Regions from separate parts of the Paraburkholderia sp. BL17N1 genome, predicted to be linked through region 2. Evidence: riboswitches for the same ligand, from Rfam matches in the RefSeq annotation. Region 2 holds a riboswitch; the other holds the start of a gene.
The links. A riboswitch is a leader RNA that binds a small molecule or an ion and turns the genes downstream of it on or off. The one in region 2 is predicted to bind thiamine pyrophosphate.
Positions count from the first base shown of each region.

Region 1: another riboswitch for thiamine pyrophosphate. It lies ahead of B0G82_RS07840 (FAD-dependent oxidoreductase); the one in region 2 lies ahead of thiC (phosphomethylpyrimidine synthase ThiC).

Region 1 covers NZ_RBIW01000001.1:1,768,192-1,771,593, reverse strand. The annotation lists gene B0G82_RS07850 (thiazole synthase) at 1-61, opposite strand, end outside; gene thiS (sulfur carrier protein ThiS) at 118-315, opposite strand; gene B0G82_RS07840 (FAD-dependent oxidoreductase) at 397-1,527, opposite strand; TPP riboswitch at 1,744-1,867, opposite strand; gene B0G82_RS07835 (ABC transporter ATP-binding protein/permease) at 2,260-3,402, shown strand, end outside.
Region 2 covers NZ_RBIW01000001.1:2,752,265-2,755,666, reverse strand. The annotation lists gene B0G82_RS12455 (DUF1223 domain-containing protein) at 1-763, opposite strand, end outside; gene B0G82_RS12450 (GreA/GreB family elongation factor) at 1,214-1,624, shown strand; TPP riboswitch at 1,778-1,896, shown strand; gene thiC (phosphomethylpyrimidine synthase ThiC) at 2,087-3,402, shown strand, end outside.

The DNA of each region.
Region 1 (3,402 bases), 980 kb from region 2:
CGCGGCTCGCGAAAGTCTGGCCGTAGAGCGTGAGCGCGTCGGCGGTATTTGGGGAAGTCATTTGCATAATCTTTTGTCTCCGGCAATCCGGCGTTTCAGGCAATGCATGGCGGTCGTTCAGCCGCCAGCCACGGGTTGCACGACATCGAGCCTGTCGCCCGCTTGCAGCGCGCGCGCCGCGTGCTGGGTGCGCGCCACGAAGTCGCCGTTCAAGGCGACCGCAAACGGCGGACGCGCGCCGAACGCGGTCAGCGCGTCCGCGACAGTCGCGCCCTCGGGCAGCGACAACGGCTTCTGATTGATATGAATGTCCATGGTGTTCGAATACGTTTCAGTCGATGGCGAAAGCGGCGTGGCGGGCAGCGCTCGTCTGAGTCATGACGGGTCGCGCAACGCTCATGCCGGCTCCCGCGCGGAGTCCAGTTGAAAAAGCTCGCTCCAGCGCGCGTCGCGCTGCCAGTCGGCGAAGGCATCGGCGTCGCCGATGCGGCCGTCGAGCAGCGCCGCGGCGAAGCGCACGGCTTCGTCGGCGACTTCGGGCACGATCATGTAGCCGTGCCGGTACAGGCCGTTCACGCGCAGTGTCTGCGCGCCGTCCCACAGCAACGCCGGACGGTGGTCCGGCAGAGTTGGGCGGCACTGCGAATTCAGTTCGAGGATGCGTGCCTCGCCGAAGCCGGGATGCACGGAAAACGCCGCGCTCAGCAGTTCGAGCGCGGAGCGCACGCTGACCGGCGACATGTCCTCGCCTTCCACTTCGGTCGCGCCGATCACGTAGAGATCGTCCTGCTTCGGCGCAATGTAGAGCGGATAGCGTGGATGCAGCAGCCGCACCGGCCGCGTCAGCTTGATACCGGGCGCATGCACGCGCGCGACTTCGCCACGAATGCCGCGCAGCGTAGGCAGCACGGACTTCGCGCCGAGGCCGCGGCAATCGATTGTGATACGCGCGGGCGGCAGCGCACGCTCGTCGACCGGCGTATTCCAGTGCGTGTCGACGCCGCGTTGCGCGAGGCCCGCAGCCAGCGCGGTCAGCACCTGACGGTTGTCCAGCTGGCCTTCACGCGGCAGCAGCCAGCCCTGGTTGAAACGGCCCGCCAAAGCAGGCTCGGCGGCGCCGAGCTGCGCGCCCGCCAGGGTGACGAAGCCGCCGTCCAGCAATTCATCCGGAGCGTTCGAGCGCACCCGGCGTTCGAATAGCGGCGCTTCGGTGCGGTCGGCGTGATGCCAGACGACCAGCGTGCCGTTGCGCTGAAAGAACACCGGCTCAGGAAGTTCGGCCAGCACTTGCGGCCAGGTGTCGAGCGAACTCGCGCCGAGACGGGTGATCAGCAGTTCGGCGCTGGCGGCTTCCGCGAGCGGTGCCAGCATCGCCGCGGCGACCCACGCGGCCGATTGCGTGCCGGCGGCATCGCCACGTTCATAGAGCGCCACGCGATGCCCCTGACCGGCGAGCCGCCACGCCACCAGCCGCCCGCACAGGCCACCGCCGAGCACGGCGAAATCGGGTTGTGCAGAACGCGTCATCGCGCACACTCCGTTTCAGGACGGCAAGCAAAGCTGAAGCACCGCGCGCCGACGGCGGCGTGACGAAGAGCAAAACACATATCTGAAGAATAGGCGGTCATCGAGTCCTTTCCGTACGGCAACAAAGCGCTCGTACCCAGGACGAAACCGGCGGGTGAGGCCGGCCAGGCAATGCGCGATCCAATGACGGACGCTGCCCGGCGGGGAATGGAAGACTGGCTGCTTCCGGAAACTTCCCGCGCCGGTATTACCCGGATCGGGTGCAAAGGGTGTCTCTCAGCCTCGCCGCCGCGCCATGAAAATCATGCCGCCTGTGCGCGAAGCACCCCTGTTTCGTCGAAGGTCATTAGACCATAAAAGGCGCGGCGCCCGCAAACCAGCGGCTGGCCGCGTCGCGCGCGATTTGATCCGACACCATCTTTCACGTTATCAATGCGGCCGAAGGCGGCGCTCTGGCACAATGCCAGCACAGGACGCCGCACGGACGCGGCGCGGGCGGCACGCCGTCCCGCCGTGTTCGCAACTGCAGCGGCGCGGGGCCTCGCGGCGCAAATTAATTTTCGCTTAAGGGCTTCACGCCAGAATCTGACGCTCACTCAGGCGTGCGTTCGTCGAGCACGACGCCCGGGCATGTACCGCAAACCCGCCGCAGGGCAGCCCGCAGACGAGCTGCCCGAACGGGGTCAGCCCCAATGGGCCACCCCGATGGGCCAGCACTACTTCAGGATGCTCATGACACCGAATACCTCTGCCAGCCCCGTGCTGCCGCCGGACGAAAAAGTCTCCGCCTGGAGCCTGATCAAACCTTACTGGGTTTCCGAAGAACGAAAAACGGCCTGGGGCCTGCTCATCGCGATCATCGTGATGAATCTGCTCGTGGTGTGGATCAACGTACGGCTGAACCGCTGGAGCGCCGACTTCTACAACGCGCTGCAAACCAAGAACGTGCACGACTTCCCGCACCTGCTGATGGTGTTCTCGGGGCTCGCGTTCGGCTTCATCATTCTCGCGGTGTACGGCCGTTACCTACGCCAGATGCTCGGCTTCCGCTGGCGCCAGTGGCTGACCACGCGCTACCTGAACGAGTGGCTGAACGACAGCGCCTTCTACCGGATCGAGCGCGACCGCCTCGCCGACAACCCCGACCAGCGGATCAGCGACGACCTCCAGTCGTTCGCCACCAGCACGCTCTCGCTGACGCTCGACCTGCTGTCCACCGTCGTCACGCTGGTGTCGTTCATCACGATCCTGTGGTCGCTAGCCGGCGCGCTGACCATTTCGCTCGGCGGCATGCCGATTGAGATTCCCGGCTACATGGTGTGGGCCGCTGCGCTCTACGCCGTGGTCGGTTCGCTGATCATCCAGAAGGTCGGCCATCCGCTCGTGCCGATCAACTATCAGGCGCAGAAAGTCGAGGCGGATTTCCGTTTCGGCCTGATCCGTCTGCGTGAAAACGCCGAACAGATCGCCTTCTATAACGGCATGGAGACCGAGAAGAAGAACGCGCATTCGCTGTTCGGCCGTATCCGCGACAACTGGTGGCAGGTGATGAAGTACACCAAGCGGCTCACCTTCGTGCTGAGCTTCTACGGCCAGATCGCGATCATCTTCCCGCTGGTGGTCGCCGCACCGCGCTACTTCGCCGGCGCCTTCACATTCGGCGTGCTGATGCAGATCTCCAGCGCCTTCGGCACGGTCAGCGATTCGTTTTCGTGGTTCATCAACAGTTACGGCACTTTGGTCGAATGGCGCGCTACCGTGAACCGGTTGCGTGAATTCAAGCGCGTGGTGCACGCGCCGCGTTTGAAGGAATCGGTCTCGCCGGCTACCGCGCATGGCGGCATCAATCTGCATTTCGTCGACGAGGACAAGCTC
Region 2 (3,402 bases):
CGGCGGGCGCGTTGACGTTGGCATCCGCGGTTGCGTCCTGGATGCGGATATCGCGGCGAATCTGTGCGTTGCCCGCGACGAGCGGCACCGGGCCGATCCATTGCCGCACAACGCGTTCGTGATGCAAGGTGACGCCGCTGTTTTCGCCGGCGCCGACTTGCGAGCTGAGCGAGTTCTCATAGACAGCGAGGTAGGCGTCCAGCTGGCCCGCTGTGTCCGCCGACTTGCTGGTGAATTGCGCCGTGACGTTGAACGCACCCGGCGTCTGCTGTTGCTTGAGTTCGAGCGCGACGTTCGCTTGCGCCGGCTCGCCGACGACTTTGCCGATGCTGCTCTCGAAACTGTCGCGTCGCGACCAGCTACGCAGTTCGCGTCCCGAGACGAAAATCTCCGGCGTGTAGATGGTGTGACCGCCGCCGAGATCGGTGAGCGCCTGCTGACGTTCGGTGAAACGATGTTGCGAGAAGCGGTCAGTCCAGCCGAGACTATTCCAATAGTCCACGTGCAGCGCCAACGGCACGATGCTTTGCGTCGCGCCGCTGTTTTTCCATTGGCTCAGCCAGTTGTCGGCGGGCGGGCAGCTATTGCAGCCTTCGCTGCTGTACAGCTCGACCAGCGCCACGCGATGCGCCGGGCTATGCGCGCTGCAGACGGCGCTGGCCGCGTCCGCGAGGCCGCTGGCCAGCAGCGTGGTCAGCGCGATAGCGAGCGCGACGCTTCGAGTGAAACGCCGATGGTCTCGGCGGAGTCCGGCGGTTTGCATGACATGCTCCAATCAGGATCTGCACGTTTGTCGGACCACACGGCGGGTTATGACAGCGCGTTTGCAATTTTTCCCAGCTTTTTTCCTGAAGCGCGAACACGTCCGGCGATGCACGACTCGCGTGCTAACATTGCCCTTTCGATCGCGCGCATTCAGTAAGACGAATGGCGGCGCCCTCTTCACTCTCTTTCGCTGCCTGCCGACTACCTCGATGCGCTTTCCGACTTCCCGTGCCTTCTTCCGTTTGCGCCCCCGCCGCGCAACCGGCTGCGCGCGCGCGGAACTCATGCCGCGCCACGCCGGCGAGCCGTCCCGAACGCTCCCGCTCCACGCCGCCCGGCGCTCGATCTAACGCTGCCCGCTCCATTGCCTGAGCCGCGTTGTCGGGCTCCGGGCCGATCTCATCCGCACGCTGTTCCCTCAAATGCAGATCGAATTGGAGTACCCGTCGTGAAAAAGACGAAAACCTGTTACCTCACCGAACTCGACGTCGCCCGTCTCGAGAAACACGCCGCCAGGCCAGGCGCGGACGCGCGTTTGCAAGACATGCTCGACGACGTGCTGGAACGCGCGGTGATTGTCGATTCGCGCGAGATACCTGCCAACGTCGTCACGATGAACTCACAAGCCACGCTGGTCGACGAAACCAGCGGCGAGCAGATGACCTGGACCGTGGTCTATCCGCCCAATGCGGACTTCGCGCACGGCCGCCTGAACGTGTTCTCGCCCGCCGGCATTGCCTTGCTCGGCGCCAAACGCGGCGAGCGCATCCGCTTCACGCCGCCAAGCGGTACTGAGAAAGTGCTGAAGCTGGAAAAGATCCTGTTTCAGCCAGAAGCCGCCGACGATTTCACGCTGTAAGCAACGCCCCGCGCGCCACGCGAAACTTTTTGCCGCGGCATCTGCGGCCGCCCCGTCGATCCGCAACAAGCGCGTAGCGGCCCGCTGTTATTTCCATCATCCGACTTTTCAAGATGGGTTGCCAAGCAGCGGGCGCCCGGTGTATCGTGTGCGCTGCTAACGCGGGGGTCCTGCGTCGCACGGAGGTTGGAGGTCCGTGCCGCGTGGGTGAGAAATACCCTTTGAACCTGATCTGGATAATGCCAGCGCAGGGAAGCGTACGGATTTCGCAGCCAAGCTTTATTGGCTCATCTCTCGCGAATTCCGACTACTTCCGTCTCGTCTCCTGCTTAGCCGCCCCACTCAACGCCATGCTCTGCATGGGACCAGAGTAAGGCGCTAAAGCGCCAACTCTGGTCGACTGCTCTGCATGGGACCGGAGTAAGCGCTAAAGCGCCAACTCCGGTCGACACAGGAGATACGATGAACGCCAATCCGAAGTTCCTTTCCGCCGACGCTCACGTCGACGAAGCCGCTGTCGCGCCGTTGCCGAATTCCCGCAAGGTCTACGTGACCGGCTCGCGTGCCGACATCCGCGTGCCGATGCGCGAAATCTCGCAGGCCGACACCCCCGACAGCTTCGGTGGCGAAAAGAATCCGCCGGTCTATGTCTACGACACGTCGGGCCCTTACTCCGATCCGGAAGCCAAGATCGACATCCGCGCGGGTCTGCCCGCACTGCGCCAGGCCTGGATCGAAGAACGCGGCGACACCGAAGCGCTGACGGGTCTGTCGAGCGACTTCAGCCGCGAGCGCGCCGCCGACACGGCCACCGCCGATCTGCGCTTCAAGGGCCTGCATCGCACGCCGCGCCGCGCGATCGCCGGCAAAAACGTCTCGCAGATGCATTACGCCCGCAAAGGCATCATCACGCCGGAAATGGAATACATCGCGATTCGCGAGAACCAGCGCCGCGCCGAGTATCTGGAGAGCCTCAAGACAAGCGGGCCGAACGGTGAAAAGCTCGCGGCGATGATGGGCCGCCAGCATCCGGGCCAGGCGTTCGGCGCCAGCGCGTTCGGCCCGAACGGTCTCACGGCGATCACGCCGGAATTCGTGCGCGAAGAAGTCGCACGCGGCCGCGCGATCATCCCGAATAACATCAATCACCCGGAAAGCGAGCCGATGATCATCGGCCGCAACTTCCTCGTGAAGGTGAATGCGAACATCGGCAACTCGGCGGTGACGTCCTCCATCGGCGAGGAAGTCGACAAGATGACGTGGGCGATCCGCTGGGGCGGCGACACGGTGATGGATCTCTCCACCGGCAAGCATATCCATGAAACGCGCGAGTGGATCATCCGCAATTCGCCGGTGCCGATCGGCACGGTGCCGATTTACCAGGCACTGGAAAAGGTCAACGGCAAGGCCGAAGACCTGACGTGGGAAATCTTCCGCGACACGCTGATCGAACAGGCCGAGCAAGGCGTCGATTACTTCACGATTCACGCGGGCGTGCGTCTGCAATACGTGCCGCTGACGGCCAAGCGTATGACGGGCATCGTCTCGCGCGGCGGCTCCATCATGGCGAAGTGGTGCCTCGCGCATCACAAGGAAAGCTTCCTGTACGAGCATTTCGAAGACATCTGCGAAATCATGAAGGCGTATGACGTGGCCTTCTCGCTCGGCGACGGTCTGCGTCCCGGCTCGATCTACGATGCCAACGACGAAGCGCAACTCGGCGAACTGAAGACGCTCGGCGAACTCACGCAGATCGCGTGGAAGCACGACGTGCAGAC